DNA from 2 places in the Rhodothermus bifroesti genome. Region 1 is predicted to be linked to the other one. Evidence: predicted binding sites of a transcription regulator. Region 1 holds the regulator's gene; the other holds the start of a gene.
The links. Region 1 encodes HrcA, which represses chaperone genes, less so after heat shock. Its sites were predicted from a motif close to TNTTAGCACTCNCNNNNNGNGAGTGCTAANA; they were not measured.

Region 1 (3,407 bases):
TAGGGCACGTGGTGTACCCTGCAACGCCCCCTTCAGCGCCGCTTCCACCACAGGCTTGGCAGGCGACGTACTTGCGCACAGGAATTTCTTTTTCAGTGCCTTCGGCGATTTCTTCGAGCGTTAGAGCCACCTTAACGTGCACATCGCCCCCAGCCCGCCCGCTTTCACGCCTTCGTGCGCGCCGCTGCCCGGTAAAGACCTCTTCAAAGACAGCACCCGAGGCGCCAAAAATATCGTGAAAGGCACTAAAAATATCGTTCAGATCCTCAAAAGGAGACGCCCCCGACGCAGTGCCACCTTCCCGCAGACCGGCGTGACCATACCGGTCATAACGCCGCCGTTTCTCCGGATCGGAAAGCACCGCGTAGGCTTCTGCAATTTCTTTAAAACGCGCTTCAGCTTCTTTATTGTTGGGGTTGCGGTCGGGGTGGTATTGCAGCGCCAGCTTGCGGTAAGCCCGTTTGATTTCTTCCAGTGAGGCACTGCGGTCCACCCCAAGCACTTCGTAGTAATCGCGCATAAAGGCCCTTTAGCTTACGGGCTGCTCTTTCCCATCCGGCGGCGCAGCCACCACCACACGGCTGTGGCGCAGCACGCGCTCACCTAGAAGATACCCTTTTTGAATTTCCTCAAGCACGGTTCCTGGCACCGCCCCTTCAGGGGCAGGCTGCTGCAGCAACGCTTCGTGTAGGATAGGATCAAACGGCTTGCCTGTGGCCTCAATGGGCTGCACCCCTAAACGGGCCAGTTCATCCAGAAACTTGCGATAGACCAGGGAAACGCCCTCGCGAAGCTGCCGCAAAACCGTCTCGACATCTTGACCTTCGGTTTGCTGTGCAGCTGCTAACGAGCGTTCCAAGTCGTCGAGCACATCTAGCAGTGGTCGCAATGCAGCAGCTTTGCCCAGTTCCAACAACTGTTGTTTTTCTTGCTCAACGCGCCGGCGATAGTTCTGTAATTCGGCTGCCGTGCGCAGAAACTTGTCCTGTAGCTGGGCAAGCTCTGCCTCTAATTGTTGAATACGCGCCGTTAAGGCACTGGTCTCCTCGCTTAGATTCCCCGGTGCAGTTGTATCTGAAAGTTGACTTTCTAAGGGAGGTTCCGTATGCGTCTGCGGCGATTGCACGTCTTTGGGCTCCATAGCGTAATGTTTTTTTGCAGGATTAGTTGACCACCTCGTCTGCAGGTCGGCTGAGCAGCGTGGCCATTTCCTGCACCAGCGCCATCACGCGCCGGTAGTCCATGCGCGTAGGCCCGATAACGCCAATAGTTCCCACCGCATCGCCTAAGCGATAGCGGGCGGTAACGATCGAAAACTTTTCTACCTTTTCGTCTGGGTTCTCGCGGCCAATGGAAACCTGCGCGCGACCGATTTCAACATTTTCCGAAAGCTCGGGACCTTCCAGCAGTTGAACCAGCGCCTCTTCATCCTCTAACAATAGGAACAAGGTGCGAAGCTCTTCCGCATGCCGAAACTCCGGTTGCCCCATGATATACTGGGTCCCGCCAAAACGCAAGCGCCCTTCGCTCGGCTCAGCAAACAGGGTCGGAGCCTCGCCGATCATGAGCTGCACTAGCCCGGTTCGGTCTTCTACATCCTGCAAACGTTGGGCACAGGTATTACGAACGGTAGCCAAGGTCAGACCAGCCAGGCGCTCATTCAGCAATGCGACTACCAGTTCTAGGTCACGCCGGCTCAGCTCCGAGGGCAGCTCTGCAAGAATTGTACGCACCAAGCCGCCGCGCACGCTGAGCACAAACATGGCGCGGGTCGACGAAAGTGGTACAACCTCCAGCCGTTCCAGTACCCCAGTCGACAGGCGGGGGGTCAGCACAACGCCAAGCAGATGGGAAAGCTGCCCTAAAAGCCGCGTGCTTTCCCGCCACAGCTCCTCCGGGTCGTTGCTCACTTGACGTACCCTCCGCTCCAACAGCCGGCATTCATCTGGTGTAAGCTTGGGCACCTCCATTAAGGCATCGACAAACGTTCGATAGCCCAAGTCTGTTGGAATGCGACCGGCTGAAGTGTAAGGATGGTCCAAATAGCCCATTTCCTCTAAATCGCTCATGGTGTTGCGAATCGAGGCTGGGCTCAGACCGATAGGATACCGACGGGCCAGAAAACGCGACCCCACCGGACCTGCCGTATCAATAAAACTCTCGACAACCAACCGCAGGATCTCACGCTCCCGCGCATTCAGCGGGGCAGCGGGATCTGCCAGCGGTCGGCGAGATAATTGCCGATGCCGCATCGCATGCCCTATCCGCACCATGCGCATTGCCTACCATCCTCACATGACCAAGATACAAAGGCCTGTATCTCCAACCGCATAACGGCAAATGCGGTTTCGCCTATTCCAAACGCTCTAGTACCAGCCGTCGTGACAATTGTACCGGCTGCCCTTCGACGGTAAAGCGCTGTACGTCTTCACGCGGCGCTAAGGACCTGGGGTCTTCTACAGCATACCAAGCGCCATCAGTCGGCAACAGAGGTACCCAAGCTCCGGTCATTTGCGGCCAGCCATCGCTTCCAGGTAGGGCCTCTACGCGAGCACGCGCAAGATCCACACGCCCGATAAACTCCGGCATCTCCCATTGCGCCCCACGACCTGCCATAAGATAAAGCCCTGCTTCCAGCCCTTCTCCAAGAAACACCATGCGTTCAAACACCATGCGCCCGTCCGCATAAAAACGTGCTTCGAGATGTTGTAGCGCAGGTGGAAACATGATCACATGCCCCCAATAGCGCCCCCGATCATAAAACCTCACCGTTTCAACCCACAAATCCACCACGACAAATCCAGCATAAACCGCCCGAAGGCGCGCGCGGTAAACTACCTCAACCTCAAGCCACACTGGCCGAACTGGTCCCCAACCGCGCACATCCCAATACAACCACTGGCGCAGCCGATACCGAAAAGGCCGGTGACGATGCGCTGGATGCTTCCAGAAATGGAAAGCTACCACATACTTGGGCGATGGTGGCGGTGGTGCCACTACCCAAACGGGAGCGGCACGGTAAGGCCGGGACCAAACCTGCCCCGGAACATTGTCAGATTTTGCTCCAACACGCGGTGCTTCAGCTGGAAGACGCGACGCCTTGCGCGGGGGCTTTGCCTCACGCACCCGCTCCTTGGAAGGTGCACGCGGCACGCCTTCTGACGACCGCTGAGCTTGGACCGGCAATACGCCGAATGTCAGCCAAAGGCAGCCGATACCTATCCAAAGCCAACGCATGATCCCACCTACTTTTAGGTTTACTTTTCTAAAACTTCGACAAGCCCAGTGCCAAAAATGCAAAAGTGGTTATTTCAGCGTAATTTCCCTTTGCAAGCCTTTGCCACTGTCTACTTTCGCAGACATTAGGCTTTGTAACCTTGCTAGGGCGTGTGCGTAGACCTACAACG
Region 2 (3,407 bases), 230 kb from region 1:
GCTTGTTGACAACCAGCGTAGCCAGCGCTTCACCTTCCACATCCTCGGCAATGATGAGCAGCGGCTTGCCCGTCTGGACCACCTTCTCCAGAATCGGCAGCAAGTCCTTCATTGCCGAGATCTTCTTGTCATGGATCAGAATGTAGGCGTCCTCCAGGACGGCCTCCATCGTGTCGGGGTTGGTCACAAAGTAAGGCGACAGGTAACCCCGGTCGAACTGCATCCCTTCGACGACCTCAAGCGTCGTCTCGGTGCCTTTGGCCTCTTCGACCGTGATCACGCCATCCTTGCCGACTTTTTCAAACGCATCGGCAATCAACTGCCCGATCGCTTTGTCGCCATTAGCTGAGATCGTGGCTACCTGCGCAATGCGGTTCTTGTCCTGCACCTCTTGGCTCATCTTGCGCAGCTCAGCCACAACCACTTCGACAGCTTTGTCAATACCCCGCTTGAGGTCCATTGGGTTAGACCCAGCCGTAACGCTCTTCAACCCCGCCGTCAAGATCGCCTGTGCCAAGACGGTCGCCGTCGTCGTACCATCACCGGCCACGTCGCTTGTCTTCGAGGCGACCTCTTTGACCATCTGGGCACCGACGTTTTCAAGTTTATCTTCCAACTCAATCTCCTTAGCCACCGTTACCCCATCTTTCGTAACGGTCGGCGCACCAAACTTCTTCTCAATGATCACGTTGCGCCCCTTCGGACCCAGCGTAACCTTTACGGCATCGGCCAGTTTGTCGACGCCGCGCTTGAGCGCCATGCGCGCATCCGCATTAAACGTAATCTGCTTCGCAGCCATAGGATTCCCTCCTGGTTGGTTTCAGCTCACCGGTTTTCCGGACAACACGTCACGAAAAAAGCGCCACCTTTACCGCAGCGCTTACTTCTTCGACTCCTCAATAATGCCCAAAATGTCCGTCTCCCGCATAATGAGGTACTCTTCGCCGTCGATCGAGATTTCGGTGCCGGCATACTTGCCATAGAGCACCTTGTCCCCTTCCTTAACGGTCATTTCAATCTTCGTCCCATTCTCTACACGCCCTGGACCAACGGCAATCACTGTACCTCGCTGCGGCTTTTCCTTGGCCGTGTCCGGAATGTACAGACCGCTCTCTGTACGCTCTTCCGGTGGTTCCGGCTTGATCACCACGCGATCGCCGAGTGGTTTAATCTTCGTCATACCCGCTCCTCCGTTTAGGTTTTATTGGATCGCTTGCACGGGAATGTGAAAAAACGTCTAAGAAGTGTTAGCACTCTCCAGTTGAGAGTGCTAACACTTCAACCCGAGCCCATCGTGAGGGGTTCCTACAAGGCATGAAGAAATTTTTAAACTCTCTGGCATCCACCTGCCAGCTTGCTTAGCTTTATGCCAAACCTAACGGTGCGTAGGATGCGGCGTTTTAACCGGCTTTGGCTTTTGGTCTGTCTGCTTACAGGCCTGCTGCTCGTGCTGGCCACCCTGCCGCCCTTCGTTGCGCCACCTTTGCGCGCAGGGCTGATGGCGCTGTTTGCGCCTGTATGCCACCAACTTCCCGATCGCTCGCTGTGGATCGAGGGTGTGCAACTGGCCGTCTGCCACCGCTGCTATGGCATCTACGCCGGGCTTTTCCTAGGGATTATGCTGTTTCCTTTGGTGCATGCACGACTGCGCACTGCAGCCCAAGAGCCTCGCTGGCTTCTTCTGGTGGCCTTGATCCCCGCTGGGCTGGACTGGAGCCTTGAAGCCTTCTCCCTCCAGTCCAGCACACCGCTGAGCCGTCTGTTCACTGGACTATGGCTAGGAGGGATCGCGGGGCTTCTTATGGCCACACGGCTAACGCCGCTTTCTCGCATCTTCCGCTGAGTAACTTTCTGTCACAAGCCTGGTTATGTCTTATGCGGGACAAGCTCCTCTCGGTTTTGCTTGGTGGCGCCATCGTAGGCGTTGCAAGCACATTGATTGCTAAGATTCCGTTTTTAGGTGGGTGCCTAGCATGTCTAGGGTATGCTGGTGCAGGACTCCTAACCGTGTGGCACTACACCAATACGCATCAGCTTACCCTTCCTGGTGGGCAAGGTGCCTTGCTGGGTCTGTTAAGCGGAGCAGTGGCTGCCTTGATCTCAGGTTTGCTAACCCTACTTTTAATCCATTGGGGATTTTTTGCCGACCCAATCGCTACGCTGGAAGCCAGTGGCCAGCTTGACCAGATGTCTCCTCAACAAGCAGAGATAGCTCTTCGCGTTGCTCAAGTGCTTTCGGGCTTCTGGGGCATCGTCTTAGGGATCCTCATTGGGGGCATTTTGGGGCTTTTCGGAGGCATCTTGGGAGCCGCCACTTTCAAAAAAGGCGCTTCCGAAACGCCCTCATCCGAACCGGACGTGCTCTAAGCCCATACGGGGGCGCCAGGGCCGACGTGCCCGCGGTGCGCTTAGCAATTCAGCCATTACATAGGCCTCTTGTAAGGCCTTCGGCTGTGCTAAGCGTTGTACCCATAAGGAAGGCGTAGCGGGTGCTGCTGGTCGCTCCGGCTTAAGTGCTGCTGCAGGCGCGGCTGCTACCGGCGCACGCCACTCCGGGCCTGTTTGTTCTAAATTTCGAAATGCTGAAGCTTGGTTTGTGTAGGTCGACGGCTGGGGTTGCGGAGCCGGTGCAGTAGGTTCTGACCGCAAAACATCCCGAATCGTTCGCAGCGCTTCCTCAAGCTCGGCATCGCGCGTGCGCTGGGGGAGAGGCTTTGGTATGGTAGGCCGGGTACGCCGACCGCCCAAAAGCCAATAGAGGACAAACAAAAAAAGTAAAAGCTCCAGAAAACCCATAGCACGACTTCATCTTTGTTTTGCTGGCTTACCGAAAATCAGGAGACTTTGTTGCACGGTTTCACTCAAACAGATCAGGTTGCATCCGTTGCTGTTTGAGCAGAGCAATAAGTTTTCGGTTGGCACGCGGAAAGGCGTACTGATCCAGCTCTTCTATCGTCACCCAGCGTAGCTGCAGCCCTTCTCGTGAGACAGGGGTTCCTTCAAGCAAGCGACACCAGAAGGCATGTAGCGTCACCCGGAAGTGCGTATAGGCATGGCGCACAGTAGCCAGTGGACCTGTGATTTCTACCTGCACCCCCAGCTCCTCATAGAGCTCACGTCGGCAAGTCTCTTGGAGCGGTTCGTCTTGCTGGCGCTTTCCACCTGGGAACTCCCAGAGCCCCCCCAAAAGTCCGTCTTCTTTACGACGCTGGATCAGCAATTGACCTTGGGCGTTTTGCAAAAGTCCGATCGCTACCTCATAGTGCGGCACAGGCATACGCGGGGGCTGTACCGGAAAGGCAGTAGGCATACCCAAGGCAAAGGCTTGGCAACAGGAACGCAGCGGACAAGCCGGGCAATCCGGTCGCTTGGGTAGGCAAACTGTAGCCCCCAACTCCATGAGCGCC

Region 2: the regulator HrcA is predicted to act here: its motif matches at 1,246-1,276, upstream of groES (co-chaperone GroES).

What each region holds. Positions count from the first base shown of each region.
Region 1 is NZ_JAGKTL010000003.1:179,827-183,233, reverse strand. Features, by position in the region: gene dnaJ (molecular chaperone DnaJ) at 1-520, opposite strand, end outside; gene J8E65_RS07695 (nucleotide exchange factor GrpE) at 530-1,141, opposite strand; gene hrcA (heat-inducible transcriptional repressor HrcA) at 1,164-2,279, opposite strand; gene J8E65_RS07685 (hypothetical protein) at 2,353-3,237, opposite strand.
Region 2 is NZ_JAGKTL010000003.1:406,590-409,996, reverse strand. Features, by position in the region: gene groL (chaperonin GroEL) at 1-799, opposite strand, end outside; gene groES (co-chaperone GroES) at 881-1,180, opposite strand; gene J8E65_RS08725 (DUF2085 domain-containing protein) at 1,391-1,843, shown strand; gene J8E65_RS08720 (hypothetical protein) at 1,876-2,367, shown strand; gene J8E65_RS08715 (hypothetical protein) at 2,344-2,796, opposite strand; gene mutY (A/G-specific adenine glycosylase) at 2,858-3,407, opposite strand, start outside.